DNA from 2 places in the Nonomuraea sp. B5E05 genome. Region 2 is predicted to be linked to the other one. Evidence: riboswitches for the same ligand, from Rfam matches in the RefSeq annotation. Region 2 holds a riboswitch; the other holds the start of a gene.

Region 1 (15,890 bases), on a different contig from region 2:
GCCGCCGTCACCGGGCTGGCCATCGCCAACGAATGGCTCGACAACGTCCCGCTCGACGTGGTGGAGCAGACCCCCCAGGGCCCTCGGCTGCTCATGGTCGACGTCCGCACCGGAGAGGAGCGGCTCGGCGGCCCGCCCGGCCCGGCAGACCTCGAATGGCTCGAACGATGGTGGCCGTTGCGCCGGGTGGGGGCGCGCGCGGAGATCGGCTGCCCCCGTGACAGAGCCTGGGCGTCGGTCCTGGCACGCCTCGTCAAAGGCAGAGCGATCGCCATCGATTATGCACATCCTGTGGATAACCGTCCGCCCTGTGGCACCCTGACCGGATACCGCGACGGCGCGGTCGTGACCCCCGTCCCCGACGGCACCTGCGACATCACGGCACATGTCGCGCTCGACGCGTGCGCGGAGGCCGGCCGTGCGGCCGGTGCGATATCCACAACCTTGTCCACACAGCGTGACGCCCTCAAGGCCCTCGGCATCACCGGAGCCAGGCCGCCCGCCGACCTGGCCCACGTCGATCCGCGTGGCTACCTGCGCGCCCTGGCCAGAGCCTCCGAGGAGGGCGAGCTGATCGACCCGTCGGGCCTCGGCGGCTTCGGCTGGCTCAGCCAGTCGCGGTGAGCTCCAGGGACCGCAGGCCGCGGATGACGTAGCCGGGCTTCCACTCGGGCTCCCGCCGCAGCTCCAGCGTGGCCGCGCGATCCAGGAGCGCCCCGAACGACTCCATGAGCTCGATCCTGGCCAGCGGCGCCCCCAGGCAGAAGTGGATCCCGGCGCCGAAGGAGATGTGCGGGTTGTCGGCACGGCCGACGTCGAGCCTGTCAGGGTCGTCGAACACCGTCTGGTCCCGGTTGGCCGACCCGAACAACAACGCCACCTCCGCGCCACGCGGGATCTCCACGCCGTGCACCTCGATGTCCTCCAGCACCCAGCGCTCGAACATCTGCAGCGGCGTGTCCCAGCGCATCAGCTCCTCCACGGCCGTGGGCAGCAGCGAGCGGTCCTCGCGCAGCCGTACGAGCTCGGCGGGGTTTCTGAACAGCGACCACCAGCCGTTGCCCGTCACGTTCACGGTGGCTTCGTGGCCGGCGTTGAGCAGCAGGACACACGTGCCGACCAGTTCGTCCTCGGTCAGCTCGGCGATCTGGGTGAGCGCGCTGATCAGGTCGTCGCCGGGGCGCGGCCGGCGCTCGGCGGCCAGGGCCCTGAGGTAGCCGGCGAACTCCTCCGCCGCGCGGACCGCGGTGTGCTGGGCATCGGGGGCGGGGTTGAGCTCGTACATGCCGCAGATGTCGGCCGACCACGGTCGCAGCAGGTGGCGGTCCTGGCCGGGGATGCCGAGCATCTCGGCGATCACGGTGACCGGCAGCGGCTCGGCGACCTCGGCGATCAGGTCGCCGCCGCCCTTGGCGACGTACGTGTCCACCAGCTCCCGGGCGATGGAGCGGACCCGGGGGCGCAGCGACTCGACCATGCGCGGCGTGAACGCCTTGGAGACCAGCCGGCGCAGCCTCGTGTGCACCGGCGGCTCCACGTCGAGCATGCCCGCCCTGATCACCCTCCAGAACGGCTCCTGGAACTCCGGCTCCGGCGGCCTGCCGAACTGCTCGTGCGTGGCCACGTGCAGGTAGGACCGGCCCAGGCGGCGGTCTCTGAGCAGCGCGTTGACGTCCGCGTGGCGCGAGACCAGCCACTGGTTCGTCGGTTCGAAGTAGCTGATCGGAGCCTCGCGCCGCAGCTCTTCGTAGACGCCGTACGGGTGAGCCACGAAATCCGGATTCCAGGGATCAAAGCGCATCATTTCATCTTAGAAGCGGAATCCTCCGTCGCGGGAGTGGTCTCTTCCGTCTCCTCCTCCAGCGCCCGCTGCCTGGCGTGCCTGCCGCGCATGCGGATGTTCAGCAGCTCCACGATCACCGAGAACGCCATCGCGAAGTAGATGTAGCCCTTGGGGATGTGCTGGCCGAGGCCCTCGGCGACGAGCATCACCCCGATCAGCACGAGGAACGCCAGCGCCAGCATCTTGATGGTCGGATGCCGGTCGACGAACCTGCTGATCGGCCCTGAGGCGAACAACATCACCAGCACCGCCACCACGACCGCCGCGACCATCACGCCGAGCTCGTCGACCATGCCGACGGCAGTGATCACGGAGTCCAGCGAGAAGACGACGTCGAGCACCATGATCTGCACGATCACGGACGTGAAGGAGGCCGCCGCGGCCTTCTTGCCGTCCTTGCCGTGCGGCCCCTCCATGCTGTGGCCGATCTCCGTGACGCTCTTGGCCAGCAGGAACAGGCCGCCGAGCAGCAAGATCAGATCGCGTCCCGAGATGTCGTGGCCGAAGACCGCGAACAGCGGATCGGTCAGGCGTACCACCCACGACAGTCCGAGCAGCAGGAGCAGGCGGCTGATCAGCGCCGCGGCCAGGCCGAGCACGCGGGCCCGGTCACGCTGCTCCGGGGGCAGCTTGCCCGCCAGGATGGAGATGAAAATGATGTTGTCGATCCCCAGCACGATCTCCAGGGCGACAAGGGTGAGAAAGCCGATCCAGATTTGCGGGTCGGCCACCCATTCCAGCATTTACGCACCTCCAAGGCATGTGACGGTGGGTCTCCCGGTAGCAACGACTCGGATGCCCCATAAGTTCGCCCGCTTGCGATCCATGCCCGGGTACGGGTTATAGTCCTTGACGTAGGTCATGAGTGCCAGCGACAAGCCCCGGCTAGCTGGCCGGCAACCCTCGCGTCCGCGGCGGGGTGCCCCGGGTGAAGACCTGGTCCGCCACGAGGTGTGGCGGGCAAGCGCGGGCTCCGCTGGCTGCTCCAGGGGTCCGACGACCCCGAGGAGGATTGCCGTGTCCACGCTGACGATCTTCACGTCCGCCCACGTCCGAGCGGACGAGGCCCCCGCCACCACCGAGGAACGGCGCGTCCCCGCCGTGCTCGGCGCCGACCTCAAGGTGCCGGTCAAGGGCGGCAGGCTGCTGAGCTACGCCAACCTCGACTACGCCGCCAGCGCCCCCTGTCTCGCGCCGGTCAGCGCGGCCGTCGCCGCCGCGCTCCCGGCCTACTCCAGCGTGCACCGCGGCGCGGGCTACGCCTCCCAGCTCACCACCGCCCGCTACGAGCAGGCCCGCCACACCGTCAGCGCGTTCGCCGGCGCCCGGCCGGACGACGCCGTGATCTTCACCCGCAACACCACCGACGCCACCAACCTGCTCGCCCGCTGTCTGCCCGAGGGCACGACCACCGTGGTCTTCGACACCGAGCACCACGCCTCCCTCCTCCCCTGGCCCCGGTCCGTACGGCTGGCGCCGCCCGCCTTCCCCGGCCAGGCCGTGCGTGCCGCCGACGACGCGCTGGCCGCGATCGACGGGCCCAAGCTGCTCGTGGTCACCGCCGCCTCCAACGTCACCGGCGAGTTGTGGCCCATCGCCGCGCTGGCCCACATCGCGCACCGGCACGGCGCCAGGATCCTGGTGGACGCCGCGCAGCTCGTACCGCACCGGCGGCTCAACCTCACCGCGCTCGACCTCGACTACGTGGCCTTCTCCGGGCACAAGCTCTATGCGCCCTTCGGGGCCGGCGTGCTGATCGGGCGGCGTGACTGGCTTGCCGAGGCGGAGCCGTACCTGAAGGGCGGGGGCGCGGTGCGGTCGGTGGCCGGCGGCGTCGAGTGGCACGACGACCCGGAGCCGCGGCACGAGGCGGGCACGCCGAACGTGCTCGGCGCCATCGCGCTGGCCGCGGCCTGCGACGCGCTCACCGCCACCGGGTGGACCCCGCTGGTGCGCGAGGAGGAGCGGCTGATCGCCCGGCTGCGGGCCGGTCTCGCCTCGATCGAAGGCGTACGCGAGCTGTCCCTGTGGGGGGAGGAGCACCCGCGCGTGGGCATCGTGTCGTTCACCGTCGACGGCCGCCCGGCTCGCGAGGTGGCCGAGGTGCTGTCCGGCGAATACGGCATCGGGGTGCGCGACGGGAAGTTCTGCGCGCACCCGTTCGTCCGTCACCTGGTGGACGTGCACGCGGGCGGCGGTTGCGAGGACGGCACGGCATCAGCGGTGCGCGCCTCGATCGGCATCGGCACCACCCAGGAGCACGTGGACCGGCTGATCGAGGCGCTGCGCGACCTCACCTCCCGCTGAGTCAGCCTTTCGGCGGTTCGCCGCGGCGCGGTGGCGGCTCGTCGCCGACCAGGGCGTCGATGTCCCGCATGTCCTTGTCGCTGAGCTTGCTGTCCTTCGGCGCGCTCGACTGCCGGGGCACCTGGGGCGGCTCCTGCTGCGCCGGCTCGGGCGTCGTCGGACCCCCCGCACCGGTCGTGGTCGTGCCACCCGTGGCGGGCGCGTGGGCGGCGAGTTCCGCCTCGGCCGCACGGCGTTCGGCACGCTTACGCGACATCGTGCGGACGATGCCGTCCAGGCCGAACCTGCCGCCGCCCAGCACGAGGAACAGCAGGCTCAGCGTGCCCAGGGCGGCCGGCAGCTCCCAGCCGTTGTCGGAAGACAACGGAGTGAGCCCCCAGTGCACGAAGAAGATGGCGCCCAGCATGTTGATCAGCAGCAGCAACGCCACCGGCCTGACCAGCAGGCCAAGGATGAGGAAGATGCCGCCGACGGTCTCCACGACGGTCGCGTAGGAGGCGGCCAGCTCGGGCAGCGGGATCCCCGACTCCCTGAAGCCCTGCGCGGTGGCGCCCAGGCCGCCCTGCCACTTCTGCCATCCATGAGCCAGGAAGATCACGCCCGCCACCACGCGCGCGATCAAGGCCGCGACGTCGAACAATACCCTTTTCATGGTGATTTCTCCCCCCATTCCAGGTATTCCTCCCCATGTCCGACTTCGGGATGCATTTTCATACCAAGCTTTGACCGTCCGCCCCGCGCTGGATCGACACCCACGACGGTGGCAGCATGGCCGTATGACGGAACGTGTGGTCGGAATCGGTGCGGGCGCGAAAGAACTGGCCACCGAGGACATGATCCTCAACATCGGCCCGCAGCACCCGTCGACCCACGGCGTGCTCAGGCTCCGGCTGACGCTCGACGGCGAGCGCATCGCCACCGCCGAGCCGATCATCGGCTACATGCACCGCGGCGCGGAGAAGTTGTTCGAAGTCCGCGACTATCGGCAGATCATCATGCTCGCCAACCGGCACGACTGGCTGTCAGGGTTCGCCAACGAGCTGGGCGTGGTGCTCGCCGCCGAACGCCTGCTCGGCATGGAGCCGCCGGTCCGGGCCGTGTGGGCGCGTACGCTGCTCGCCGAACTCAACCGGGTGCTCAACCACCTGATGTTCCTCGGCTCCTACCCCCTGGAACTGGGCGCGATCACCCCGCTGTTCTACGCCTTCGACGAGCGCGAGCGCATCCAGGCCGTCATGGAGGAGATCTCCGGCGGGCGCATGCACTACATGTTCAACCGGGTCGGCGGGCTCAAGGAGGACCTGCCACTCGGCTGGCTCGACCGCGTGTCGGCGGCCGTCGAGCAGACCCGCCGCCGCGTGCCCGACATCGAGAACCTCATCCTGCACAACGACATCTTCCTGGCCCGCACCACGGGCGTCGGCGTGCTGACCCACGACCAGATCATGCAGTACGGCGTCAGCGGCCCCATCGCCCGCGCCTCCGGCGTCGACTTCGACCTGCGCCGCGACGACCCCTACCTCGCCTATCCCGAGCTGCCCGCCAAGGTGGTCACCAGGAGCGCCGGCGACTGCCACGCCCGCTTCGAGGTCCTGCTCGAGCAGCTCAAGGTCTCGCTCGACCTGGCCGACACCTGCGCCGAGCGGCTGCGCGCACTGCCCCCCGGGCCGATCAACCAGCGGCTGCCCAAGGTGCTCAAGGTTCCGGAGGGTCACACGTACGCGTGGACCGAGAACCCGCTCGGCATCAACGGCTACTACCTCGTCTCCAGGGGCGACAAGACGCCGTGGCGGCTCAAGCTGCGCTCCGCCTCCTACAACAACGTCCAGGTGCTGCGCGAGATGTTGCCCGGCCACCTGGTGGCCGACATGGTCGCCATCCTCGGCTCGATGTTCTTCGTCGTGGGTGACATCGACAAGTGACGGCACAAGAACGCGACAAGTACGTCGACTGGCTGCGCGCCCTGAGCCTGATCGTCGTGGTGGTGTGGCACTGGGCGTTCACCATTCTCGAATGGAAGCCGCACGGCCCCGAGCCCACCAGCCCGCTGGGCTTCACCTCAGGCCTGTGGATCCTCACCTGGCTGCTGCAGGTGCTGCCGCTGTTCTTCTACGTCGGCGGTCACGTGCACCTGCTGTCCTGGAACCGGGCCAAGGCCCGGGGCGTCGGCATCGGCTCGTTCGTCCTGCGGCGCATCCGCGCGCTGGCCTTACCCGCGCTGTTCCTGTCCGGCGTGTGGGTCCTCATCGGAGCCACCGTCACGTGGGCGTTCGACGTCGACTGGATGTGGCGGGTCGTGCTGCTGGTGCTCAGCCCGCTGTGGTTCCTCGGCGTCTACCTGGTGCTGATCGCGCTGCTGCCGGTGGCGCTCTGGCTGCACAGCCGCTACGACGTGCTCGCCCTGATCTGGCTCGGCGGCGCGGCCCTGGTGATCGACGTGGTGCGCTTCAGCTACGGCGTCGACCCGGCGGGCTGGCTCAACATGCTCATCGTCTGGGGGCTCGCGCACCAGGCCGGCTTCTTCTACGACCGGGTCGTGGCGCTGCCCCGGCGCTACGACAAGGGGCTGCTGTGGACCGGGCTGTTCGCCCTGTTCGGGCTGGTCTACTCGGGCATCTATCCCGGGTCGATGGTGGGCGTGCCCGGCGACAAGTGGTCGAACATGGCGCCGCCCACGTTCGTGATCGTGGCCCTGCTGCTCTTCCAGATCGGGCTCGTGGAGGTGCTGCGGCCGTCCATGGAGCGCGTACTCGTGCGGCCGGGCTGGCGCCGGGTGAACGACTTCATCAACCGCTACTCGCTGCCGCTGTTCCTCTTCCACACCACCGGCATGGCCATCGCGCTGGGGTTGTCGTGGTGGTGGTTCGGCACCATGGGCACGCAGATGCCGCCCGACCTGAAATGGTGGCTGGAGCGCCCCATCGCCGTCATCGGCCCGCTGATCTGCACCGCCCCGGTCATCTACCTCTTCGGCCGGCGCCGCCGCACGCCTGTGCGCCAAAAGCAGGGCGAGGACGTCAGCCGCTCCCTAGGCTCGGAACATGGCTGACATCGGCTTCCACGCCACCGCCGAGGACGAGCGGATCATCCGTGCCGCGCTGCGGGAAGGTGAGCGGCCGAGCGACGTGATCCGCCGCGCGCTCCGTGTCCTGCACCGGGAGATGTGGCACGACCGGGTCCGCGCGGGTGCCCGGCGCAGCACCGAAGACCTGCCGGGCGAGCACTAGTCGCGCTTCTGCTCCTCGGGCTCCTTGGGGATGCGGCAGGCGTGCTCCAGGTAGAGGGCGGCGCAGACGAGCACGACGCACGACACCAACGACCCCGTGGCGACGAGGAACTCGCCCCTCGGCGTCTCCCGGTCGAGGAGTTGCACCGTGTGCAGCCCGAACCCGGCGAAGATCCCCCCGAACACCGCCCCCGCGTACGCCGACGCCTTCGCCAGCGCGGCCAGCCGGGCCACCGCCATCGGCTCCACCGGCTTCGTGCCGGGTTTCCGCTCGATCCGGGCCTTGGTCAGCCACGCGGTGTAGCCCTCGCCGATGGCCAGCAACGTCACCGTGGGGATCGCGGTCCACGGCATGAGCGGCAGGTCGGAGTAGACGGGCCGGATCACCACCCAGGTGAGCAGCGCGACGACGACGAGGATGCCGACCAGATGGCCGGGGCGTGTGGGCCTCAATCCGGCCTCTGCAGCTTCAGATCCTCGCGCAGGCGTACGCCCTGCCGGTCGAGCCCCTCCAGCAGGTCGGCCACCCGGCCGCGCCCGGGCAGCACCGCCTCGGGGTCGGTTTTCAACCACGGCACCAGCACGAACGCGCGCTCATGAGCGAGCGGATGCGGCAGCGTCAGCTCGGGATCGTCGCTGACGGACTCGCCCACCACGATCAGGTCGACGTCGAGCGTGCGCGGCCCCCACCGCTCCTCGCGGACCCTGCCGAAGGCGTCCTCGACATTGAGCGCCCGCTCCAGCAGCCGCGCCGGCTCCAGCGTGGTCTCGGCTACCACGATCGCGTTGAGGTAGGGGCGCTGCCCGGACGGGCCGCCGACCGGGTCGGTCTCGTAGACGGGAGACGCCTGGACGAACTCCAGCCCAGGGGCGTCGAACAGGGTGTCGACGGCACCCTGCAACGTCTGGAAGCGAGGTCCCAGGTTGCTGCCCAGGGCGATGACGGCCTTCATCAGCGGCTCCGCTCGATCGTCACGACCACGTCGTCGAACGGCAGCGGGATGGGCGCCGCCGGCTTGTGCACGCTCACCTCGGCCTTGCGCACCAGCTCGCTGGACAGGCACACGTCGGCCAGCCGCTGTGCGAGCGTCTCGATCAGCTCGACCGGCTCCCCCTCCACGACCCTGACGAGGGCCTCGGCCAGCTCGCCGTAGTGGACGGTCTTGGTGAGGTCGTCGCCGGCCGCCGCCGGAGCGGTGTCGAGGAACAGCGTCGCGTCGATCACGAACTCCTGCCCGAGCTCCCGCTCGGCAGCGAGCACGCCGTGTCTCCCCCAGGCCCGCAGACCCTTGAGAGCGATGCGATCAGCGCTCAAGCTCGCCGTCCTCCTCCTCGTCGTCGTCGCTCTGGAGCACCGGCGAGCCGTGGTGCATCCACAACCGCCACCCCTGCGGGGTGCGGAGGTAGACGTTGCTGGCCACCACCTTGCCCGCGGCGAAGCTGGACTCACCCTCCTCGCCGGCGGTGAGAATGTTCTCGACGCAGGTGAGCACGGCCACGTCACCCAGCACGGTCGTGTTGACGTCGGTCAGCACGAACTGGATGTAGGTGGTGTTGGCCATGATCAACGCCCAGGACCGCAACACCTCCGAGCGGCCCGTCAGCAGGGTCCAGCCCGGGTGCACGCAGCTCACCTGCTCGTCACCGGAGTCTTCCGCCCAGATCTCGGTCATCTTGTCGAGATCGGCGTTCTCGATCGCGGTGTAGAACTCCTGGTTCACCGTCTCGATAGCGGCGGTGTCGACGCTCATGTGTTGGCTCCGGCTCTCTTCCATGCGGCGGCCACGCGCACGGCATCGGCATTGGGACCTACCTCGTGCACGCGCACGCACCAGGCGCCCGCGTGGGCGGCCAGCGCGGTCACCGCCAGCGTGGCGTCGTCGCTGCGGCTGAACGGCCGGGGTGTGCCGTCGGGGTCTGCCAGCAGCCGGCCGAGGAACCGCTTGCGCGAAGCCCCCACCAGCAGCGGGAAACCCAGTTCGGCGAGATTCGGGATGCCGGCCAGCAGCGCCCAGTTGTGGTCGGCGTTCTTCGCGAAGCCGAGCCCTGGGTCGATCACGATCTGCTCCTCCGTGACGCCCTCCGCCAGCACCAGATCGACCCGCTTGCTCAGCTCTTCGCGCACCTCGGTGACCACGTCGGTGTAGACGGCGCGGCTGTCCATGTCGTGGCTGTGGCCGCGCCAGTGCATCACGACGTAGGGGACGCCGGTCGCGGCGACCGCGCGTGGCATGTCGGGGTCGGCCAGCCCGCCGCTCACGTCGTTGACGAGCCGCGCGCCCGCCTCGACCGCGGCCCTCGCGACCTCCGCTCGCATCGTGTCGACGCTGACCCGCACGCCCTCCGCGTCGAGCGCCCTGATCACCGGGACGACCCGGGCCAGCTCTTCCTGCAGCGACACCCTGGCGGCGCCGGGACGGGTGGACTCGCCGCCCACATCCACGATGTCGGCGCCCTCACGGACCAGGTCGAGGCCGTGCTGGATCGCGACGTCCTCGTTGAACCACCGGCCGCCGTCGGAGAACGAATCGGGCGTCACATTGACCACGCCCATGACGAGGCACCGATCCGCACCTCCTGGCACGTTCATGGGCACGCTAGTCATGGGCCAAGCCTAGGCGCTTGCGGACACCTGATGACATCGTGGGTACCCCGTTCAGTCGTCAGCGGCCCAGGATCAGCGCCATCGCCTCGGATCGGGTCTTGTCGCTGGTGCGGAAGTCACCGCGAACCGCTGAGGTCACGGTCTTGGCGCCGGGCTTGCGCACCCCCCGCATCGTCATGCACAGATGCTCGGCCTCGACCACCACGATGACGCCGCGCGGCTCCAGCACCCGCATGAGCGCGTCGGCGATCTGCGAGGTCATGCGCTCCTGCACCTGAGGGCGGCGGGCGAACACGTCGACCAGGCGGGCCAGCTTGGACAGGCCCGTCACCTCGCCGCGCTGGTTGGGGATGTAGCCCACGTGGGCCACCCCGTGGAACGGGACCAGGTGGTGCTCGCAGGTCGAGTAGACCTCGATGTCCCTGACGAGCACCATCTCGTCGTGGTCGACGTCGAAAACCTTGGTCAGCACGTCTTCAGGCGTCTGGCCGAGCCCGGAATATTGCTCGGCCATGGCGCGAGCGACCCGGGCGGGCGTGTCGAGCAGGCCGTCGCGGTCGGGATCTTCGCCGATGGCGTAGAGGATCTCACGAACGGCCTTCTCGATCCGCCCCTGGTCGATGTCGTGCTGAGTCACGCACTGTCTCCGGACGGAAGGGCGTCCTGGTGGCCCGCGCCGAGCGAGCCGTTGGCCGACTGCTCCTTCGGGGTCAGGATCGGCGGGCGGTCGGAGGGCAGCCGCTTGCCATAGCCCGCGTAGGACGGGCGGTGCTCCCTGATGACCACCGGGCTGAAGATCTGGAGCACCTGCTCGCGGGAGAGGGTCTCCTTCTCCATGAGCTCGAGCACGAGGTTGTCGAGCACGTCGCGGTATTCGACCAGGATGTCCCAGGCCTGGTCGTGCGCCGTCTCGATCATCCGGCGGACCTCCTCGTCGATCGTGGAGGCGATCTTCTCGGAATAGTCGCGCTCGTGACCCATCTCGCGCCCGAGGAAGACCTCGGCCTGGCCGCTGCCGAACTTGCGGGCGCCGAGCTGCTCGCTCATGCCGTATTCGGTCACCATGCGGCGGGCGACGGCCGTGGCCTTCTCGATGTCGTTGGAGGCGCCGGTGGTGGGCTCGTGGAACACGAGCTCCTCCGCCGCGCGGCCGCCGAGCAACATCGCGAGCTGGTCCATCATCTCCGACCTGGTGGCCAGGAACTTGTCCTCCATCGGCAGCGTCATCGTGTAGCCGAGCGCGCGGCCGCGGGACAAGATCGTGATCTTGTGCACCGGGTCGGAATTGGGCAACGCGTGCGCCACCAGCGCATGACCGCCCTCGTGGTAGGCGATCATCTTCTTTTCCTTGTCGGACATGACCCGCGTCTTGCGCTCGGGCCCTGCCATGACGCGGTCGATCGACTCCTCGAGGAGCTCCATCGTGATCAGCTTCTGGTCGGCCCGCGCGGTGAGCAGGGCCGCCTCGTTGATCACGTTGGCCAGGTCGGCGCCGGTGAACCCGGGGGTGCGGCGCGCGATGACGTCGAGGTCGACGTCGGGGGAGAACGGCTTGCCCCGCCCGTGCACCTTGAGGATGCCCTTGCGGCCCTCGAGGTCGGGCCGGTCGACGGTGACCTGCCGGTCGAAACGGCCGGGACGCAGCAGCGCCGGGTCGAGGATGTCGGGCCGGTTGGTGGCCGCGATGAGGATCACGCCGCCCTTGACGTCGAAGCCGTCCATCTCGACGAGCAGCTGGTTGAGCGTCTGCTCGCGCTCGTCGTGACCGCCGCCCAGGCCGGCGCCTCGGTGGCGGCCGACCGCGTCGATCTCGTCGATGAAGATGATCGCCGGGGCGTTGGCCTTGGCCTGCTCGAACAGGTCACGCACACGCGAGGCGCCGACACCGACGAACATCTCGACGAAGTCGGAACCCGAGATGGAGTAGAACGGCACGCCCGCCTCGCCCGCGACCGCGCGGGCCAGCAGCGTCTTACCGGTGCCGGGCGGGCCGTAGAGCAGCACGCCTTTGGGGATCTTGGCGCCGATCGCCTGGAACTTGGCCGGGGCCTGCAGGAACTCCTTGATCTCCTGGAGCTCCTCGATGGCCTCGTCAGCGCCTGCGACGTCGGAGAAGGTCGTCTTGGGGGTGTCTTTGGTGATCAGCTTGGCCTTCGACTTGCCGAAGTTCATCACCCGGGAGCCGCCGCCCTGCATCTGGTTCATGATGAACAGGAAGATCAGCACGATGATGACGATCGGCAGGAAGCTCACCAGAAGGCTCACCAGGAAGTTTTCCTGCGGCACCTCGGTGGCGAAGCTCTTGGTCTTGCCCGCGTCGACCTGAGCCTGGAGCTCGTCGGTCAACTTGCTGCCGTAACCGGTGACCCAGTCCGACTGGATCAGCTTCGTCGGGGCGTCGCCGGCCTTCACCACCACGGGGTTGGTCAGCGTCACCTCGATCCGGTTGTCCTTATCGATGATCTTGGCGTTGCTGACGTTTCCGGCGCGAATCTGCTGGAGAACCAAGGACGTGTCGGCCGGCTTGTAATTGCCGCCACCGCTCCAGAGCTGGGTGACGAGCAGGAGCAGCACGACGATGCCCAGGATCCACAGCAGTGGCCCACGTGTAAATCGCTTGAGATCCATCCGATGCGGAACCCCTTGCGGGCCCGTCCCTTCCTGACCATGGCCTTGAACCCGGGTCGCCCCGGGGCCGCGGCATCCGACACCGCGACTTCTGACTACCCGAAGGGCGACACGGGGTCACCCTCCAGAAGTCCGAAGGTACACCGGCACAGCGCACGGAGGGACCCGCCCGCTACACCGGTCTTGCCCTATCAACGTACGTCACGTTGCGCAGTGTTCCCGGCCCGCCGGGAACACTGCCGGATTGCTAGGTGTAAACGTGCGGAGCGAGCGTGCCGATGAACGGCAGATTGCGGTATCGCTCCGCGTAGTCGAGCCCGTAACCGATGACGAACTCGCTGGGAATGTCGAAACCAACGTATTTCACCTCGATAGGCACCTTCACCGCGTCGGGTTTGCGCAGCGCGGCGCAGATCTCCAGCGAGGCCGGATTGCGCGATTTCAGGTTTTCCAGCAGCCAGTGCAAGGTCAGACCGGAGTCGATGATGTCCTCGACGATCAGCACATGGCGGTCGAGGATGTCGGTGTCGAGGTCTTTCAGCACGCGTACGACGCCGGACGACCTGGTGCCGGCGCCGTAGGACGACACCGCCATCCAGTCCATCTGCACGGGCACGTGCAGAGCCCTCGCCAGGTCGGCCATCACCATGACCGCGCCTTTGAGCACGCCCACGAGCAGGACTTCCTTGCCCGCATAGTCGTCGTCGATCCGGCCGGCGAGCTCTTTGATCCTGGCCTGGAGGTCGTCCTCGGAGATGAGGACCTTCTCCAGGTCATTGCCCATGTCGGCAGCGTCCACCTGTGGTTCCTTACGGGATGGGACTGATGGCGAGTATCAGGGTGCCATACCGCCGCACGGCCGACCGACCCCCGGGCAGGTCCACCGCCTTCTGCCCGTGCCAGCGCGTGACCAGCCGGTCCACGGCCAGCACGTGGGCGGCCGACAGGGCTCCCGGCGGTGCTCCCGCCGCGATGGCCGCACGGCGCAGCACCCTCCGCCTGACGGCGTCGGGCAGCTTCTCCAACTCCGCCGTGGACAGCGTGACCGACTCTCCGATATCGCTTAGAGCGCAATTTCGGTACGCCGACTCCGCCCACTGGTCCAGGGCGTCAGCGTCCTCGCGCGCCATCCCCGCGGTCCTCGCGAGCGCCTCCGCGACCCCCGGGCCGAGCTCCTTCTCCAGCACCGGCAGCACGTGCCTCCTGACGCGGACCCTCGTGTAGCGGGGATCCACGTTGTGCGGGTCGTCCCACGGCGACAGGCGCAGCGCCTTGCAGGCGGCGACCGTGGTCGCCCGCGGGAGGTGGAGGAACGGGCGGAGCCAGCGGCCGCTCCTGGCCGCCATGCCGGACAGCGAACGCAGGCCGCTCCCCCTCGCCAGGCCGAGCAGGACCGTCTCCGCCTGGTCGTCCCTCGTGTGGCCGAGCAGGACCGCCGGCGCCTGAAGCCGGTCGGCCGCCTCGGACAGCGCGGCGTATCGCGCCTCCCTGGCCGCCGCCTCGGGGCCGCCCGCCGTGCCCACCGTCACCGTGAGCACCTCCACCGGATCGAGCCCCATCCCCCTGGCCAGCCCCGCCACCGCCTCGGCGCGGTCGGCCGAGCCCGGCTGGAGCCGGTGGTCCACGGACAACACGCCCGCCCGCAGGCCCATCCTGGGGGCCACGAACGCCAGGGCGGCCGACAGGGCAAGGGAGTCGGCTCCGCCGCTGCACGCCGCCAGGACCAGCGTGCCCTCCTCGGCGTCGGCCAGCGCTTCGCGCACGGCCCTGCGCACGTCGGCTACTGCTGGATGTGGCCCCACGAGGCCATTCTCCCGGCTCCCACCGGCGGCGCGTTCGGCGGGAAGGCGAGTGACGTGGGTCGGTCAGGCGGGGAGGGCAGGGGTGCCTGTGACGCGGGCGACCCAGGCGTCGGGGTCGGAGATCTCCGGTGTCGTCGGCAGCGTCTCGGGCGAGGTCCAGATCTTGTTGAAGCCGTCCATGCCGACCCGGTCGACCACGGTGCGGACGAAGGCCGAACCCTCCGCGTACTGCTTCATCTTGACCTCGATCCCCAGCAGGCGCCGGACCGTACGGTCGAGGCGGGAGCCGCCCTCGCGGCGCTGGGCGAACTTGGCGCGGATGTCGGCGACCGACGGCACCACCGAGGGGCCGACGGCGTCCATCACGTAGTCGCCGTGCCCTTCGACCAGGGTCATCACGGCCGTCAGGCGGTCGAGGATCTCCTTCTGGCCGGGCGACTGGATGGCGTCGATGAGGTTGCCCTCGCCGCCGCGCACCACGTCGGCCACCGTGTCGGCGGCGTTGCGCAGGCGTTCGAGCAGGGTGGGCAGGTCAAGGTCGGACGCGAGCAGGAACTCGGTCATCTGCGACCGTACGTATTCGCGCAACCACGGCACGCCCGTGAACTGCACGCGGTGGGTCTCCTCGTGGAGGCAGACCCAGAGGCGGAAGTCGTGCGGATCGACGCCCATCTCGCGCTCGGCGTGGACGATGTTGGGCGCGACGAGGGTCAGGCGGCCCGTCGGCTCCTCGCCGGTCGGGTCGGGTGGGAGGAAGAGCTCGTACTGGCCCAGCACGCGCGAGGCCAGGAACGCCAGGACGGCGCCGACCTCGACGCCCGTGATGCGGGAGCCCACGGCCGTGACGATGGCGGGTGGCGGGTTGTCGCCGCCGCTCATGCGCTGGGTCAAGGGTTCGAGCACCACGCGGAAGCCCTCGACGTTGGCCTTGATCCATCCCGGCCGGTCGACGATGGTCGCGGGCTGCGGCGCGGTGTCGGTGTGAATTTTCGTGAACTCGCGCACGTGGCCCTCGGCCTCACGTGACAGGGTGCGGAGCTCGGCGACGGCCTGCCTGGCCTCCTCCCGGCTCACCTGAGGACCGGGGCGCACCAGGCGCGTGCCGGTCGTGACGGCCAGATCCCAGTCGATCACCTGCATAACGTCCACCGTACGTGCTTCTCGTCGTACCCGCGAAGGTCCCGGCCGAGCCCCGATCCGCAGGATCGCCATAAGCCCGCGAGGGAGCGCCGGTGTCTGGACTGAGGAGAGAGGAAGCGCAGCGACCGAACGACGAGGGAAGACACCGGACCCAAGCGACCGAGCCCCGATCCGCAGGATCGCCATCAATAGGCGCCATCAACACAACTAATTACGGGCGACGATGGCGGCGAGGCGGTCGAGTACGGGTTCGGCGGTGACGGGGACGTGGTCGGCCATGAAGGCGAATGTGACCAGTCGGCCGTCCTTCGTGGTGGCCAGTCCTGCCAGGGTGTTGAC
Region 2 (15,890 bases):
CGACCACCAGGCCCATCCCGACGTTGAACATCGTCTGGAGCAGCAGCACCACCGGGATCATGAGCCAGAACCAGGTCGGCCACTCGCCGGTGGCCCAGACGATGGTGAGGAGCACGCCCATGGAGATGGCGAGCTGCTGGAGCTCCTGGATCGTGTAGGCGAGCGGCAGCGAGGCCCTGGGGAAGTGCAGGGCCCGGATCATCGACAGGTTGCCGGAGATCGACTTGGCGCCGGCGCTGACCGTGCGCTGCGTGTAGGTGAAGATGAACATCCCGGTCAGCAGGAACGCCGGGTAGTTGTCGATGCCGTCTCTGCCGCCGAGGACGACGCCGAACATCACGTAGTAGATGCCCGCGTTGAGCAGGGGAGTCAGCACCTGCCACAGCTGGCCGAGCGCAGAGCTCGAATATTTCGAGACGTTGCGCGAGGTCGCGTATGTCAGGATGAAGTGGCGCCGCTGCCACAACTGGCGCAGGTAGACGGGGAACCTCGGCCGCGCGATGGCACGGCGAAGCCCATATCGCTTGGCGAGCTTGGCCAGCGGCTCCTGCCCGCTTCGGCCGCCCGCCTGGGCGTCCGCGACAGCGGATTCCGGCTGGCTCATGGCATGGACTCTATTGGATCCCGGTCGGTGAGGTGCCTGTCGCGCGGGTCGGCGACAGTCAGTTGGACGGAGTCTCGGGACGCTGGGTTCCAAGGCGTCGTCAAGACCTGCTCAACCGTAGCCCAGCCGGGCGGGGTGTGGCGGCAAGGGCGCGAGCGCCTTCGTGTAGGGGGTAATTTCCATCGACAGTTCACATCCATGCAGGACCTGCTTGGTGTGTTCTGTACCGTTCCATACTGATAGAGCTAAATGTCTGTGACGGTTGATAGGCGTACGTGTGACCGAACTGCAACGCGCCAGAGACGTCCTGGTGGCAAGTAGTGAGGGATAGTCGCGATCGACTGGCAGGGCGTCGGCTGGTTTGACCATGTCAGCCAAACCCGGGGGGACACCAGGACCCCCCGTCAGGCTGCTCACGATCACCGCAGCTCAGCGCTTACGCCCACCTGTAGAGGGAGGAATTCTTTCACCATGCGTGTTACTAAGGGCGCACAGATCGTCGCCGGTACCGCGCTGCTCGCCCTCGCGGTTGCCGCGTGTGGTGGCGGTGCCTCGGACAGCGGTGGCACCGCCGCGGGCGGCGGGGACACCACGCCGGTCCGCATGGAAGTTGGCGAGCCTCAGGAGCTGCTGAACCCGCAGAACACCACCGAGACCGAAGGCGCCGAGGTTCTCGCCGCGCTCTTCTCTCCCCTCGTCGACTACGACGAGAACAAGCAGCCAGTCGAGGAGGCCGCCGAGTCGATCACGACGGAGGACAGCAAGGTCTGGACGATCAAGCTGAAGTCCGGCTACACGTGGCACGACGGCACCGCCGTGACCGCCGCCGACTACGCGCGCGCGTGGAACTATGGCGCGCTCCAGGACAACGCCATGAGCGCGTCCTACTTCTTCGGTCGCATCGACGGATACGAGGACGTCCACCCGGGCGAGGGCAAGAAGCCGTCGGCCAAGGAGATGAAGGGCCTCAAGGTCGTCGACGACCTCACCCTCGAGGTCACGCTCGCGGCGCCGTTCTCGCAGTTCAAGACCATGCTGGGCTACACCGCCTTCTACCCGATGCCGGAGTCGGCCCTCGGCCCCGACGGCAAGGTGACCCAGGCCTACGGCGAGCAGCCGATCGGTCAGGGCCTGTTCAAGCTGGACAAGCCCTACAAGAAGGGCACCGACGCGACCATCGAGATGTCGGTGTACGACAAGTTCCCCGGCAAGAAGCCGTCGAACTGGACCAAGCTCCAGTTCAAGCTCTACACCAGCGCCGAGACCGCGTACAACGACCTCCAGGCCGAGAACCTCGACGTCGACGACTCGCTGCCTCCCTCCGCGATCGCCAGCGCCAAGGCCGCGCTCGGTGACCGCTACTTCGACGAGGCCGACGCCTCCATCGGCTACATCGGCGTCCCGCTGAAGTACAACCCCGACTTCCAGGACGTGCAGGTCCGCCGGGCCATCTCGCTGGCCATCGACAGGAAGACCATCGCCGAGACGGTCTTCTCCGGCACCCGCGCGCCCGCCGACGACTTCATCAACCCGGCCATCCCCGGCTACCGCCAGGGCGCCTGTGACGCGTGCACGTACAACCCGGCCGAGGCCAAGAAGCTGTACGACGAGGCGGGCGGCCCCAAGACCATCGAGATCGGCTACAACGCGGACGGCGGCCACAAGGAGTGGATCGAGGCGGTCGCCAACAACCTCCGCGCCAACCTGGGCATCGAGGTCACGCCGAAGCCGTTCGAGAAGTTCCAGGGCATCCTGGACGCCCTGGACTCCAAGGAGTACAAGGGCCTGTTCCGGATGGGCTGGTCGATCGACTATCCGGCGGCCGAGAACTACCTGACCCCGATCTTCGGCACCGGGGCCATCGCATCCGGGTCCAACTACGGCGGCTACTCGAACAAGGAGTTCGACGAGCTGGTCAAGAAGGGCGACCAGGCGACCGACGCCGCCGAGGGTCTGAAGTACTACCAGCAGGCCGGCGACATCCTGATCAAGGACCTCCCGTACATCCCGGTCTACTTCTACCGGAGCAACTTCGGGCACTCCACTAAGGTGAAGAACGTCAAGCTCAACCTGCTCAACCAGATTGACTGGGCAGACGTCGAGAAGGCCTGACGTCGTTCGCCGGGGTGGACGGCCGCGCCGTCCACCCGTCGGAGGGCTGAACTTGGAGGCAGCCACTCGAGCCGGGTAGATCACGGACTCCGAGGGCTGCCTCCAGGTGTGTATCGGAGGGCTTGAATGGGCCGTTATGTCATCAGGCGCTTGATCCAGGCGATCCCCGTCCTGTTCGGCGCCACGCTACTCATCTTCTGCATCGTCTTCGCGCTGCCCGGAGACCCCATCGCGGCATTGTTCGGCGACAAGCGTCCCGACCCCGCGATCGCCGAGGTCCTGCGCGAGCAATACCACCTCAACGATCCACTGCTGGTGCAGTACTGGTACTACATCAGCGGCGTGCTCTTCGCGGGTGACTTCGGCGTCAACTTCGCCGACGTCCCCGTGTCCCAGATCATGGCGGGCAAGTTCCAGGTCACCCTGAACCTCGCGCTGACCGCGCTGGTCATGGAGGCCGTCATCGGCGTCGGCCTGGGCCTGTGGGCCGCGCTGCGCCGGGGCAAGGCCACCGACACCATGATCCTCGCCTCGACGCTGCTGTTCATCTCCGTCCCCACGCTGGTGACGGGCTTCGTGCTGCAACTCCTGCTCGGCGTGAAGCTCAAACAGTGGACGGGCGCCGACATCTTCCCCGTCGCCGGCACGTTCGCGGGCTGGCGCAGCTACCTGCTGCCCGGCTTCGTGCTGGCGGGAACGTCGATCGCCTATCTGACCAGGCTCACCAGGACCAGCCTCGCGGAGACCCTGAGGGCCGACTACATCCGCACGGCCACGGCCAAGGGCCTGTCGAGACGCCGCGTCATCGGCAGGCACGGGTTGCGCAACGCGTTGATCCCGCTGATCACCTTCCTGGGCGCCGACCTCGGCAACCTGATGGGCGGCGCGGTCATCACCGAGACGATCTTCAACCTGCAAGGGATCGGGAATCAGCTCTTCCAGTCGGTTTACTTGCGAGAACAACCGGTGGTCGTGGGTATCGTCACCATCCTGGTGCTGATCTACATCCTGGCCAACCTGGTCGTCGACATGTTGTACGCCCTGCTCGACCCGAGGATCCGCTATGAGTAACCCAACCCCGCCGGTCGGGCCCGGGCTCCCGGATACGCAGACCTTGGTCACGGAGCCCACCCAGGCACCGGAACACGAGGGCAAGAAGCCCAAGGGCGGCAAACCCGCCAGCCTGTGGACCGACGCGTGGTACGACCTGCGGCGCCGGCCGATGTTCATCGTCTCGATGATCATCATCTTCGTCCTGCTGGTCATGTCGTTCTGGCCGTCGCTGTTCTCCTCGATCGACCCGTTCAACGCCAGGAGCTGCGACCTGTCGACGGCGCGTCAGGGGCCCAGCCCCGGCCACCTGTTCGGCAGGGACAACCTGGGCTGCGACCTCTACGCCAGGACCATCTACGGCGCCCGCAACTCGATCATCATCGGCGTGTTCACCACGATCGTCACCACGTTGATCGGCAGCCTGCTCGGCATCATCGCCGGCTACAAGGGCGGCGCCGTCGACGCGGTGTCCTCGCGGTTCACCGAGATCTTCTTCGCCATCCCGGCGATCCTCGGCGCGCTGCTGATCGCGGCCACCTTCCGCGGCAAGGCCAACAGCATCCTGCTGGTCATCACCGCGCTGGGGGTGCTCGGCTGGCCGATGACGTACCGCATCATGAGGGCGGCCGTGATCACCGCGAAGAGCCAGGACTTCGTGGTGGCCGCCAGGGCGCTGGGCGCGGGAGCGGGCCGGATCATGTTCCGTCACCTGCTGCCCAACTCGCTCGCGCCGGTCATCGTCGTGGCCACGATCAACCTGGGCCTCTTCATCGCCGCCGAGGCCGCGCTGTCGTTCCTGGGCGTCGGCGTGCTGTCCCCGGACATCTCGTGGGGTCTGATGATCGCCGACGCGCGCAACCGGTTCCTGGAGGCGCCGCTTCCGCTGGTGTTCCCTGCGGCGTTCCTGTGCGTCACCGTGCTCGCGTTCATCATGATGGGCGACGCGGTGCGCGACGCGCTCGACCCGAAGCTCAGGTAGAAGGGGGGATCACATGAAGAAGACGTCAGCGGACGTGCTGCCTGAGCTCTCCGAAGAAGGGGCGCTGGGCGACCATCCACTGCTCGCGGTCGACAACCTGCACGTGGAGTTCCGCACCCGCGCCGGGAACGTGCGCGCGGTCAACGGGGTGAGCTACACCGTCAACTCCGGCGAGACGCTCGCGGTGCTGGGCGAGTCGGGTTCGGGCAAGTCCGTGACCGCGCAGGCGATCATGGGCATTCTCGACATGCCGCCCGCGGCGATCCCCAAGGGGGAGATCCGCTTCAGGGGCACCAACCTGCTCCAACTGTCGGAGGAGGCCCGCACGCAGGTGCGCGGCCAGCGGATCGCGATGATCTTCCAGGACGCGCTCTCCGCGCTCAACCCGGTGTTCACCGTGGGCTGGCAGATCAGTGAGATGTTCCGGGTGCACCGGGGCATGTCCAAGGCCGACGGGCTGAAGAAGGCCGTCGAGCTGATGGACCGCGTGCGCATCCCGGCCGCCAAGCAGCGCGTCCACGACTATCCGCACCAGTTCTCCGGAGGCATGCGGCAGCGCATCATGATCGCCATGTCGATCGCGCTGGACCCCGAGGTGCTGATCGCGGACGAGCCGACCACGGCGCTCGACGTGACCGTCCAGGCGCAGATCATGGAGCTGCTGGCCGAGCTGCAGCGCGAGAGCCAGATGGGTCTCATCCTGATCACCCACGACCTGGGCGTCGTCGCCGACGTGGCCGACAAGATCGCCGTGATGTACGCGGGGCGCATCGTGGAGAACGCCCCCGTGCACGACATCTACAAGGGGCCCGCGCACCCTTACACGAAGGGCCTGCTGGAGTCGATCCCTCGGGTCGACCTCAAGGGCCACGAGCTGTACGCGATCAAGGGCCTGCCGCCCAACCTGCTCGACCTGCCGACGGGCTGCGCGTTCCACCCCCGCTGCCCCTACCGTCAGGACGACTGCGTGACCGACACGCCACCGCTCCACGAGCTCAGCGGCACGCGGAACAGCGCCTGCCACTACTGGAGGGAGGTCCTCGATGGCGAGCACCAGTGAGCGCATCCTCGAGGTGCGCGACCTGGTCAAGCACTTCCCGCTCACCCAGGGCATCGTGGTCAAGAGGCAGATCGGCGCCATCAAGGCCGTCGACGGCGTCTCGTTCGACCTGCACAAGGGCGAGACCCTGGGCATCGTGGGCGAGTCGGGCTGCGGCAAGTCCACCCTCGCCAAGGTCCTCATGGCGCTCGAACGGCCCACGTCGGGCTCGGTGACGATCAACGGCCGTGACATCGCCAAGGCCAGGGGCGGCGAGCTCAAGCGCATGCGGCGCAACATCCAGATGGTGATGCAGGACCCGTACACCTCGCTGAACCCCCGGATGACCGTCGGTGACATCATCGGCGAGCCGTACGAGATCCACACCGAGGTGGCGCCCAAGGGCGACCGCCGCACGAAGGTGCAGGAGCTGCTGGAGGTCGTGGGCCTCAACCCCGACCACATCAACCGCTACCCGCACCAGTTCTCCGGCGGCCAGCGGCAGCGCATCGGCATCGCCCGCGGGCTGGCGCTACAGCCGGAGATCATCGTCTGCGACGAGCCGGTGTCGGCCCTCGACGTGTCGATCCAGGCGCAGGTCATCAACCTGCTGGAGCGGCTGCAGAACGAGTTCGACCTGGCGTACATCTTCATCGCCCACGACCTGTCGGTGGTGCGCCACATCTCCGATCGGGTCGGGGTGATGTACCTCGGCAAGTTCGTGGAGCTCGGCAAGGACACCGAGATCTACGACCGGCCGGCGCACCCGTACACGCAGGCGCTGCTGTCGGCGGTGCCGGTGCCCGACCCCGAGGGGCGGGAGCAGCGCGAGCGCATCATCCTCCAGGGTGATCCGCCGTCGCCCGCCAACCCGCCGTCGGGCTGCCGGTTCCGCACACGGTGCTGGAAGGCGCAGGAGATCTGCGCGGAGGAGGAGCCGCTGCTGCAGATCCGGCCGGGTACGGCGCACGAAAGCGCCTGCCACTTCGCCGAGACGCACGACGTCGTCCACGTCGGCTGAACCACCTCGCAAGCGAAGGCCCTCCGAGCCCGGCTCGGAGGGCCTTCGTGCTTCAGAGGGTGGCGATGAGGGCGGAGCCGTGGCCGAAGAGGCCCTGGTTGACGGCCAGGCCGGCGCGGGGGCGGAGGACCTGGCGAGGGCCCGCGCGCTCGCGCAGCTGGGTGGTGAGCTCGCAGAGCTGGGCGATGGCCTGGGCGGGGACGGCCTCGCCGAACGAGGCCAGGCCGCCCGACGGGTTGACCGGGAGGCGGCCCCCGACGGCCGTCTCGCCGGCGCGCAGCAGCTTGTCCGCCTCTCCGGGCGGGCACAGGCCGGCGTCCTCCATCCAGTCCAGTTCCAGCGCCGTCGACAGGTCGTAGACCTCCGCCAGCGAGACATCCTCGGGCCCCACCCCGGCCTCCTCGTAGGCGGCGTGCGCGATCGCCGCCCTGAACGGCCTCTCGGGCGGCGGAACGGCGGTCCAGGAGTCGGTGGCGAAGTTCGGCAGTTCCAGGACGGCGCTGGGGAAGGTCGGGGTGACGGTGGCCACGGCGGCCAGGCGTACCAGGGGGGTCGTGCCGCGGCGGCGGGCGTACTCCTCCGAGGCGAGCACCACGGCGGCGCCCCCGTCGGAGGTGGCGCAGACGTCCATCAGTCGCAGCGGATCGGCGACCATGGGGGAGGCCAGCACCTCGTCCACGGTGACGGGCCTGCGGTAGCGGGCCATGGGGTTGAGCGAGCCGGCCCGCGCGTTCTTGACCTTGACGGCGGCGAAGTCGGCATGAGTGGAGCCGTGGACGGCCATGCGCCTGCGGGCGTAGAGGCCGAAGTACGCGGGGTTGGTGGCGCCGAGGAGCCGGAAGCGCAGCCAGTCGGGGTCGTCGGGCCGGTCGCCGCCCACTGGCGTGAAGAAGCCCTTGGGCGTGGAGTCCGCCCCCACGACCAGGGCGACCTCGCACAGGCCCGCCAGGATGCGGGTGCGCGCGATGTCGACGGCCTGGGCGCCCGAGGCGCAGGCGGCGTAGCAGGAGGCGATCCTGGCGCCCGACCAGCCGAGCGCCTGGGCGTAGGTGGCGCCGGCGACGAAGCCGGGGTAGCCGTTCCTGATCGTGTCCGCGCCGACGAGGAAGTCCACGTCGGTCCAGGCCACGCCGGCGTCGTCGAGGGCCGCGCGGGCCGCCGCCACGCCGTACTCCACGAAGGGACGGCCCCACTTGCCCCAGGGGTGCATGCCCGTGCCCAGCACCACGACGCTCATGACGGCCGCCGCCACATCCACACCTGGAGCCCGTCGGCCAGCGGGCCCGAGGTGAGCTCCAGTTCCATGCCCACCTCCAGATCGGCCACCGTCAGGTCCGTGACCTGGCCGAGCACCACGATGCCCGCCTCTTCCAGCTCGACCGCGGCCAGGGTCACCGGCTCGTACGGCTCCGCCGCCACGTACGGCGCCGGCGGCGGGTAGCAGGCGTTCGTGTACGACCAGACCCGCCCGCGTCTCGGCAGCCGGACCTCGCGCAGGTCCGTGCCGCCGCAGCGGGGGTCGGGGCAGAGGCCGTGCCGCGGCGGGAAGCAGACGGTGCCGCAGGCCGCACATCCGGTGCCGAGGAGGCGGACGCCGTCGTGGTCGATGGCGAACCAGCCGTCGATCGCAAACGTCATAGTCGGAGTATCACACAAGCGCTTGCTAGGTTACATCCCTTCGCCGCTTGCGCTGCGTCACCAGCACCCGCGCCGACATCGCCGCCACCAGCATCACCATGCCCGCGATCACCTGCGTACTGGAGGACGGCGGCGCCTCGCAGAAGTACGGTCCTGGCGCCGCGCCGCCCGACGCGGGCACGTCCAGCCGGGTGGCCGCCCGCAGGGCGAGTGCCGCGTCGACCACCCCGTGCCCGTAGGCGCGGCTGTGGCCGCCGGTCGGCCGCCTCCTGGTGCCGAGCTCGATGGCTCGCCGCACGTGGTAGGGGGACAGGCTCGGATGCGCCGACCTGATCAGGGCCGCCACGCCCGCGACCATGGCCGCGGCCGAGCTGGTGCCGTCGCCGATCACGTACGAGCGGCGACCGTCGGCCGTCACGATGTCCGTGCCCGGCGCGACCACCGAGACGTAGTCCTGCCTGTTGGAGAACCCGGCCACCGCGAGCCGCCGGTCCACGGCGCCGACGGCGATCACGCCGGGGTAGGCGGCGGGGAAGTTCTTCCTGTTGGCGGCGGCGCCGTCGTTGCCCGACGAGGCCACGAGCACGGCGCCCCTGGCGATCGCGTACTGGACGGCCTCCTCCTCCGTCGCCGAGCCCTCCCAGGAGCCGCTGCCCCCGCCGAGCGACATGCTGATCACTTCGGCGCCGTGGTCGGCCGCGTAGCGGATGCCCCTGGCCAGCGCGTTGCGCCCGCCCGCGCGCTGCTTCTTGCGCTGCGGGTCGCCGTTGTCCAGCGTGACCCTGACGGACAGCACCTTGGCCTCCGGCGCCACCCCGAGGACGCCGCCCTCGTGCTCTTCGCCGTGCCCGCGACCGGCGATCAGGCTGGCCATGGCGGTGCCGTGGCGCCCCCACCGGTGCGGGCTCCTGGCCACCCCGGTCAGGTCGGGCCCCTGGATCACGGCGCCCGCCAGGTCGGGGTGGCGGCCGTTCACACCCGTGTCGAGCACGGCCACCAGGGCGCCCGTGCCCTTGCTCGTCCGCCAGGCGTCGGGCAGCCGCATCGCGCCGAGCTGCCACTGGCCGGCCCGCGCGACCCGGCCGACGTCGTCGGAGGCGCTCGGAGCGGCGGCGCCCAGCACCGTTCCCACTGCCAGCGCTGTCACCAAGGCGGGCACGAGGATCCTGCTCATCTGGTCAGCACCCGGTGCAGTGCCGTCGCGGGCCGTCCGGTGCCGGAGGGCCCGGCGGCGGGCCGTCGACACCCAGGGCGACCCCTGTCGGCACGTACGTGACCCGCGCGCCCGGGCTGAGGCCTGGCACGGCGGAGATCGGTCGGACTAACCGGCGTTCGGGCACGGGAGGCTCCGGGGCAGGCAGGAGCGGGGACGGCATCGACAGCGGGACAACGGAAGACTGGTACACGTCGACCTCGAAGCGGAGGGGGAGGGGACGTTTGACCCGCATTCTGACACGCGACCGCTGCGTCAGCCCGACGCTTCAGTAAACAGACCGATACGTGGAGTAATTCCGATCTGTGGCTTTCGCCCTAGGAAAGAGGGGAAAGCCGGACATGTGCTCCGGGCGGGAGCCCCAGGCGCTGCGCCGCGTCACCGGAGTTCACGGCGATCGCGATCAGCCCCGCCGAGTCCGCGAACGCCACCAGTTCCCCGGGCGGCACCGCCGAGAACGTCTCCCGATACGGCAGCGAGAGCTGCCGCCTCCCCAGCCGCACCCCCAGCGTGTCGCCCACCCGCACGCCCAGCGCATGCAGGTCGCCCGCCGTGATCGACAACTGCGTGTTGCCGTAGCGGTCGACCGAGACGACCTCGCCCTCCACCGAGCCCTCACGCAACTGGGAGGTCGGCTCCGGCAGCGAGACCAGCCTGCCGACCGGGATCTCCGGCCCCAGCTCCGCCGGGCTCAGCCCGCCGCACAACCGCGCGGCGACCGGCGCGAACACGTCACGCCCGGGGAACGTGGGCGAGACCGGCCGCAGGAAGTGCCGCTCGTCGCTGATCTCGTGGGCCGCCTGCGCGCCGCCGCCGGCGTGCACGGCCCACGACAGCAGCCCGTTGTCGGGCCCGATGAACACCCGGCCGCCCGCCTCGACGGCGACCGCGCGCCTGGAGGCGCCCGCCCCCGGGTCGACCGCGGCGATGTGGACGCCCGCCGGGAGGTAGGGGATGGTCTGGGCGAGCACGGCAGCGCCGCGTCGTACGTCTCCCGCGGGGATCAGGTGGCACACGTCGATCACCCTGGCCTCAGGGGCGATCCCGGCGATCACTCCATGGCAGGCCGCCACATAGCCGTCTTCGAGCCCATAGTCCGTGAGCAGCGTGATTACAGAGGTCACATTTGGTGACTGTACGTCTGTCGAACCGCCATGAACAGCAGCGCCCCGCACATTACGATGGCCACGGGCCGCGTGCGTGCGACGTGAACGTCACACGCCCCTTTCGAGGAGGACACCATGGGAGCACCGCTCAGCGGTGACAATGCTGCCCAGGAGCCGTCCCGCCGGCGATCACTCTCACAACGCGATCACGAGCTCCTCGCCTTCGAGCGCCAGTGGTGGCGCCACGCGGGCGCGAAGGAGCAGGCCATCAAGGAGACCTTCGGGTTCTCCGCGACGCGCTACTACCAGCTGCTCGGCGAGCTGATCGACAGGCCGGAGGCGCTCGAGCAGGACCCCATGCTGGTCAAGAGGCTGCGCAGGTTACGCTCCACCCGTCAGCGTGACCGGGCCGCCAGAAGGCTTGGCATGCGCCCCTGACCGGCTGGGTACGGCAGCCGCGTGAGGAACATCCCTGGAATGGAAGCGATCCTGAGCGATCCGGCAGGCGCCGTGATCGGGCTCGACTTCGACGGCACGCTGTCGCCGATCGTGCCCGATCCCGCCGAGGCCGTGATCCACCCGAAGGCCCCCGAGGTTCTCGCCAAGCTGGGCGCCCACGTCCTCGCGGTGGTCATCGTGACCGGCAGGCCCCCGGCCACCGTGCTGAAGCTGGGGCCAGGGCTGGCCGACGTGCCGGGGCTGGTCGTGCTCGGACACTACGGGTTCGAACGCTGGGAGCACGGCCGCGTCTCCGCGCCCCCGCCCCCCGCCGGCGTGCCGCGCAGCGAGGCCGAACTGCCGCTGCTGCTCGACTCGCTGGGCGTCGAGGGCGTGACCGTCGAGGACAAGGGCCGGGCCGTGGCCGTGCACACCCGGCGCAGCCCCGACCCCGACGGCACCCTTGCCAAGCTGCGCGAGCCGCTGGCCAAGCTGGCCGAGAAACACGGCCTGGTGATCGAGCCCGGCCGCTACGTCCTGGAGCTGCGGCCGCCGGGCATGGACAAGGGCCAGGCGCTCAGCCTGTTCCTGGCCGAGCGGGCCGCGAGATCCGTCCTGTTCGCCGGCGACGACCTCGGCGACCTGGCCGCGTACGACGCGGTCGACGCCTCCAACCTGCCCGGCGTGACCGTGTGCAGCGGCTCCGCCGAGGTTACCGCGCTGGCCGAGCGGGCCGACATCGTCGTGGACGGCCCTGAGGGAGTGGTGGCGCTGCTCGGCGAGCTGGCGTCCGCGTTCAGCGGTTCGTAAGCGGTCGCCGCTACGGTCCCGCACATGTAGAAGCGCCCGGGCGCGAGTACAGCCGATTCGCCGCCCAGGCGGGTCCACAGGTCGGGGCTGTGCTCCGGCAGCCCTCAGGAGAGGGCGTCGAGCTGGGCCTCCAGCCACTTCTGCGGTGGCAGGGCGGTGGCCGCCGCGTGCAGCCTGTCGCGGCGCGTCCGCCGCTCGTCCTCCGGCATGACGAGCGCGTCGTGCAGCGCGGCGGCGGTGCCGCTGATGTCGTAGGGGTTGACCAGGAGCGCGTGGGAGCCCAGCTCGGCCGCCGCGCCCGCCTCCCGCGACAACACCAGCGCGCAGCGCGGCGACAGCACGGGGCCCTCCTTGGCCACCAGGTTCATGCCGTCGCGGATGGGGTTGACCAGCAGCACGTCGGCCATCCGGTACGCGGCGAGGGAGCGCGGATAGTCGTCGTCGACGTTGAGGATCAGCGGGTCCCAGTCTTCCGTGGCGTACTCGTCCTCGATCTGCCGGGCGCAGCGCTGCACCGACGCGGTGTATTCGCGATATTCGGGCAGGTCGTGCCGGCTCGGGTAGGCGAAGGCCAGGTGCACGACCCGGCCGTGCCACTCGGGGTGGGCGCCGAGGAACTCGCCGTAGGCCACCAGGCCGCGCACGATGTTCTTCGACAGCTCGGTGCGGTCGATGCGGACGATCAGCCTGCGGTCGCCCACCTGCTCCTTCAGCGCGGTCATGTGCGACTCGACGTCGGGCTCGCAGGCCCGCTCCCAGAGGGCGGCGCCGTCCACGCCGAGGCTGTGCACGCCGATGCGGGTCGTCCTGCCGTCGTGGGTGACGCTGCGCCCGACGCGGTCGGCCTCCGCGCCCAGCAGCGCCTCGCAGCAGTCCATGAACGCCTGCGCCCACCTGTCGGTGAGGAATCCGGCGTGATCGGCCCCCAGAATGCCTTCCAGGACCTCTCGCGCCACCTCGTCGGGCAGCAGGGAGAAGTATTCGGGCGGCGCCCACGGCGTGTGGCTGAAGTGGGCGATGCGCAGGTCCGGCCGCTCGGCGCGGAGCATCGCCGGGGTCAGGGTCAGGTGGTAGTCCTGGACCATCACCCTGGCCTCGTGGCCGGCCTCCTCGGCCAGCGCCAGCGCGAACGCGCCGTTGTAGTCGCGGTAGGACTCCCACTCGCGCCCGAACTTGGTGCCGAAGAGCGGCGCGTTGGGGATGTCGTAGAGCAGGTGGTTGACGAACCACAGCGTGGAGTTGGCCACGGCGTTGTAGGCGCGGTGGAAGGTGGCGGGCGGGATGTCGAGCATGCGCAGGGGGCCGGTGTCGTAGCCGGCCTGGTCGATGCGGCCGCCGGGGGCCAGGCGTACGGCGCTGCGGTCGCCGTCGGACAATGCCGCGCAGACCCACAGGACGCCGTCGCCCTTGGCCACGCCGGACAACCCGGACACCAGCCCGCCGCCGCCGCGCCGCAGGGTCAGCTCGCCGTCGTCGGAGACGGTGAAGGAGACGGGGCCGCGGTTGGAGGCCACCAGGACGTTGTTCACCGCGCCCGCTCCGGCCGGGCGGGCCGCGCGCAGGGCGGTGAGCTGGTGTGAGACCTCAAGGAGACTCCTTCCGACTGGCGTGTCGGCGTAGACGGAACCACACTGATCATCGTGGTGATCGGCCCATCGGAAAAGGAAGGATGCCAACAAGGCTCCCTACGACCATAGGATCCCAGCTATGGCGCTTGATGAGCTAACCGAGGAACTCGCCCGCTCCGCCGCGGCCGGAGACCACCGTGCTCTTGGCGAGCTGCTGCGGCGGATCGAGCCCGATGTGATGCGTCACTGCGCCCGCATCCTGCCCTACCACCAGGACGCCGAGGAGGCCTCCCAGGACACCCTGCTGGCCGTGGCGCGCAACATCGGGCGCTTCGAGGGGCGGGCCAGGTTCAGCACCTGGCTGCACATCGTGACGGCCAACTGCGCGCGCACGACGTACCGGTCGCTCAAACGCCGGGCGGCCGAGCAGAGCTCGGACGAGCTGCCGATGCAGAAGCCCGACGTGCGGCGCGTCAGCGTGATCGCGGGCTCGCGGCTCGACCTGCTCGACGCCATGGAGGCGCTGGAGGCCGACAAGCCGGATCTCGCGCAGGCGCTGGTTCTGCGCGACATCGTCCAGCTCGACTACAACGAGGTGGCCGACCAGCTCGGCATCCCGCTCGGCACCGCGAAGTCGCGCATCCACCAGGCGCGCAAATATGTGCAGGGCGTGCTGGGAGACGATTATCGCTGAGATCGTCCGTCTCATTATTTGAGACAGGAGGACGTTTCCGCCACGTGGGCGGGTAGAGTCCGAGTCGACAACTGAATATTGCTCATCCAGAGGGGTGGAGGGACCGGCCCTGCGAAGCCCCGGCAACCCTCCCGGCTTGTGACTCGCGACCTGGCGAGGCCGACCGGGACAAGGTGCCAATTCCGGTCTGCGGTCAAGGTGGCCGCAGGCGAAGATGAGGGAAGGCCTCGCTTCATGTCGCTCGATTTCGGTCCCGCCGTCGGTCTGTCCTGCCGCGAGTGCGGCGCGCGTTACCCGCTCGGTCCGAGCTTCGCCTGCCAGGAGTGTTTCGGGCCGCTCGAAGCGGCCTACGAGTTCGGCGAGGTGACCCGCGCGGCCATCGAGTCGGGCCCCGCCAACATCTGGCGCTACCGCTCGCTGCTGCCCGTGCCGGCCGACGTCGCCGACAAGCCCAACATGAACCCCGGGTGGACCAAGCTGGTCAGGGCCGGCAACCTCGGGCGGGCGCTCGGCATCAGATCGCTCCACGTCAAGGACGACTCGGGCAACCCCACCCACTCCTTCAAGGACCGCGTGGTCGCCATGGCCGTCGAGGCGGCCCGCAACTTCGGCTTCCACACGCTCTCCTGCTCCTCCACGGGCAACCTCGCGGGCGCGGTGACGGCCGCCGCGGCGCGGGCCGGGCTGGAGGCGTGCGTGTTCATCCCGGCCAACCTCGAACAAGCCAAGATCGCCATGGCCCGGGTGTTCGGTGGCCGGCTGGTCGGCATCGAGGGCACCTACGACGACGTCAACAGGTTCTGCTCCGAGCTGATCGGCGACCCGCTCGGTGACAAGTGGGGGTTCACCAACATCAACCTGCGCCCTTACTACGCCGAGGGCTCCAAGACGCTCGCGTACGAGATCGCCGAGCAGCTCGGGTGGCGGCTGCCCGAGCAGATCATCATCCCCATCGCCTCGGGCTCGCAGCTCACGAAGATCGACAAGGGCTTCAAGGAGCTGGTGGCGCTGGGGCTGGTCGAGGACACGCCCTACAAGATCTTCGGGGCGCAGGCAGCCGGGTGCTCGCCGGTGTCGACCGCCTACAAGGCGGGGCACGACGTCGTGCAGCCGGTCAGGCCCGACACCATCGCCAAGTCGCTGGCCATCGGAAACCCCGCTGACGGGCCGTACGTGCTGGACATCGCGCGGCGGACAGGAGGGGGCGTCGAGGACGTCACGGACGCTGAGATCGTGGCCGCCATCAAGCTCCTGGCCTCGACGGAGGGCATCTTCGCCGAGACCGCGGGCGGTGTGACCGTGGGCGTGCTGAAGAAGCTCACCGAGACCGGGCAGCTCGACCCGGAGGCCGAGACCGTGGTGCTGAACACCGGCGACGGCCTCAAGACGCTCGACGCGATCAGCGGCGACGCCAGGCCCACGGCCGTGATCAGGCCCTCCCTCGACGCGTTCCGCGCGACTGTCTGACAACCAGGAAAGGCGAGTTAAACCATGAGCGTTTCTGTGCGGATTCCCACCATTCTGCGCACCTACACCGGGGGCAACGCGGAGGTCAGTGGCGAGGGCGCGACTCTTCGTGACGTGCTGGCCAAGCTGGACTCTGACTACCCGGGTA

The links. A riboswitch is a leader RNA that binds a small molecule or an ion and turns the genes downstream of it on or off. The one in region 2 is predicted to bind S-adenosylmethionine.
Region 1: linked by a shared signal. The riboswitch ahead of ABGB01_RS14450 (aminotransferase class V-fold PLP-dependent enzyme) and the one ahead of thrC (threonine synthase) in region 2 are both predicted to bind S-adenosylmethionine.

Annotation. Positions count from the first base shown of each region.
Region 1 is NZ_JBDPMJ010000006.1:338,955-354,844, forward strand. Features, by position in the region: gene ABGB01_RS14435 (SAM-dependent methyltransferase) at 1-624, shown strand, start outside; gene ABGB01_RS14440 (cytochrome P450) at 608-1,801, opposite strand; gene ABGB01_RS14445 (TerC family protein) at 1,801-2,586, opposite strand; SAM riboswitch class IV at 2,701-2,816, shown strand; gene ABGB01_RS14450 (aminotransferase class V-fold PLP-dependent enzyme) at 2,861-4,150, shown strand; gene ABGB01_RS14455 (DoxX family protein) at 4,152-4,802, opposite strand; gene ABGB01_RS14460 (NADH-quinone oxidoreductase subunit D) at 4,927-6,072, shown strand; gene ABGB01_RS14465 (acyltransferase) at 6,069-7,199, shown strand; gene ABGB01_RS14470 (hypothetical protein) at 7,192-7,377, shown strand; gene ABGB01_RS14475 (DUF3180 domain-containing protein) at 7,374-7,829, opposite strand; gene folK (2-amino-4-hydroxy-6-hydroxymethyldihydropteridine diphosphokinase) at 7,826-8,329, opposite strand; gene folB (dihydroneopterin aldolase) at 8,329-8,691, opposite strand; gene ABGB01_RS14490 (nuclear transport factor 2 family protein) at 8,681-9,127, opposite strand; gene folP (dihydropteroate synthase) at 9,124-9,930, opposite strand; gene folE (GTP cyclohydrolase I FolE) at 10,040-10,618, opposite strand; gene ftsH (ATP-dependent zinc metalloprotease FtsH) at 10,615-12,609, opposite strand; gene hpt (hypoxanthine phosphoribosyltransferase) at 12,857-13,408, opposite strand; gene tilS (tRNA lysidine(34) synthetase TilS) at 13,419-14,411, opposite strand; gene ABGB01_RS14520 (zinc-dependent metalloprotease) at 14,475-15,551, opposite strand; gene dacB (D-alanyl-D-alanine carboxypeptidase/D-alanyl-D-alanine-endopeptidase) at 15,759-15,890, opposite strand, start outside.
Region 2 is NZ_JBDPMJ010000029.1:14,971-30,860, forward strand. Features, by position in the region: gene ABGB01_RS37615 (ABC transporter permease) at 1-604, opposite strand, end outside; gene ABGB01_RS37620 (ABC transporter substrate-binding protein) at 1,076-2,716, shown strand; gene ABGB01_RS37625 (ABC transporter permease) at 2,843-3,787, shown strand; gene ABGB01_RS37630 (ABC transporter permease) at 3,780-4,748, shown strand; gene ABGB01_RS37635 (ABC transporter ATP-binding protein) at 4,762-5,808, shown strand; gene ABGB01_RS37640 (dipeptide ABC transporter ATP-binding protein) at 5,792-6,808, shown strand; gene ABGB01_RS37645 (lipid-transfer protein) at 6,861-8,045, opposite strand; gene ABGB01_RS37650 (OB-fold domain-containing protein) at 8,042-8,446, opposite strand; gene ABGB01_RS37655 (S8 family serine peptidase) at 8,472-9,620, opposite strand; gene ABGB01_RS37660 (SAM-dependent chlorinase/fluorinase) at 9,977-10,783, opposite strand; gene ABGB01_RS37665 (DUF3263 domain-containing protein) at 10,901-11,203, shown strand; gene otsB (trehalose-phosphatase) at 11,243-12,013, shown strand; gene ABGB01_RS37675 (trehalose-6-phosphate synthase) at 12,118-13,542, opposite strand; gene ABGB01_RS37680 (RNA polymerase sigma factor) at 13,721-14,275, shown strand; SAM riboswitch class I at 14,355-14,496, shown strand; gene thrC (threonine synthase) at 14,510-15,742, shown strand; gene ABGB01_RS37690 (MoaD/ThiS family protein) at 15,767-15,890, shown strand, end outside.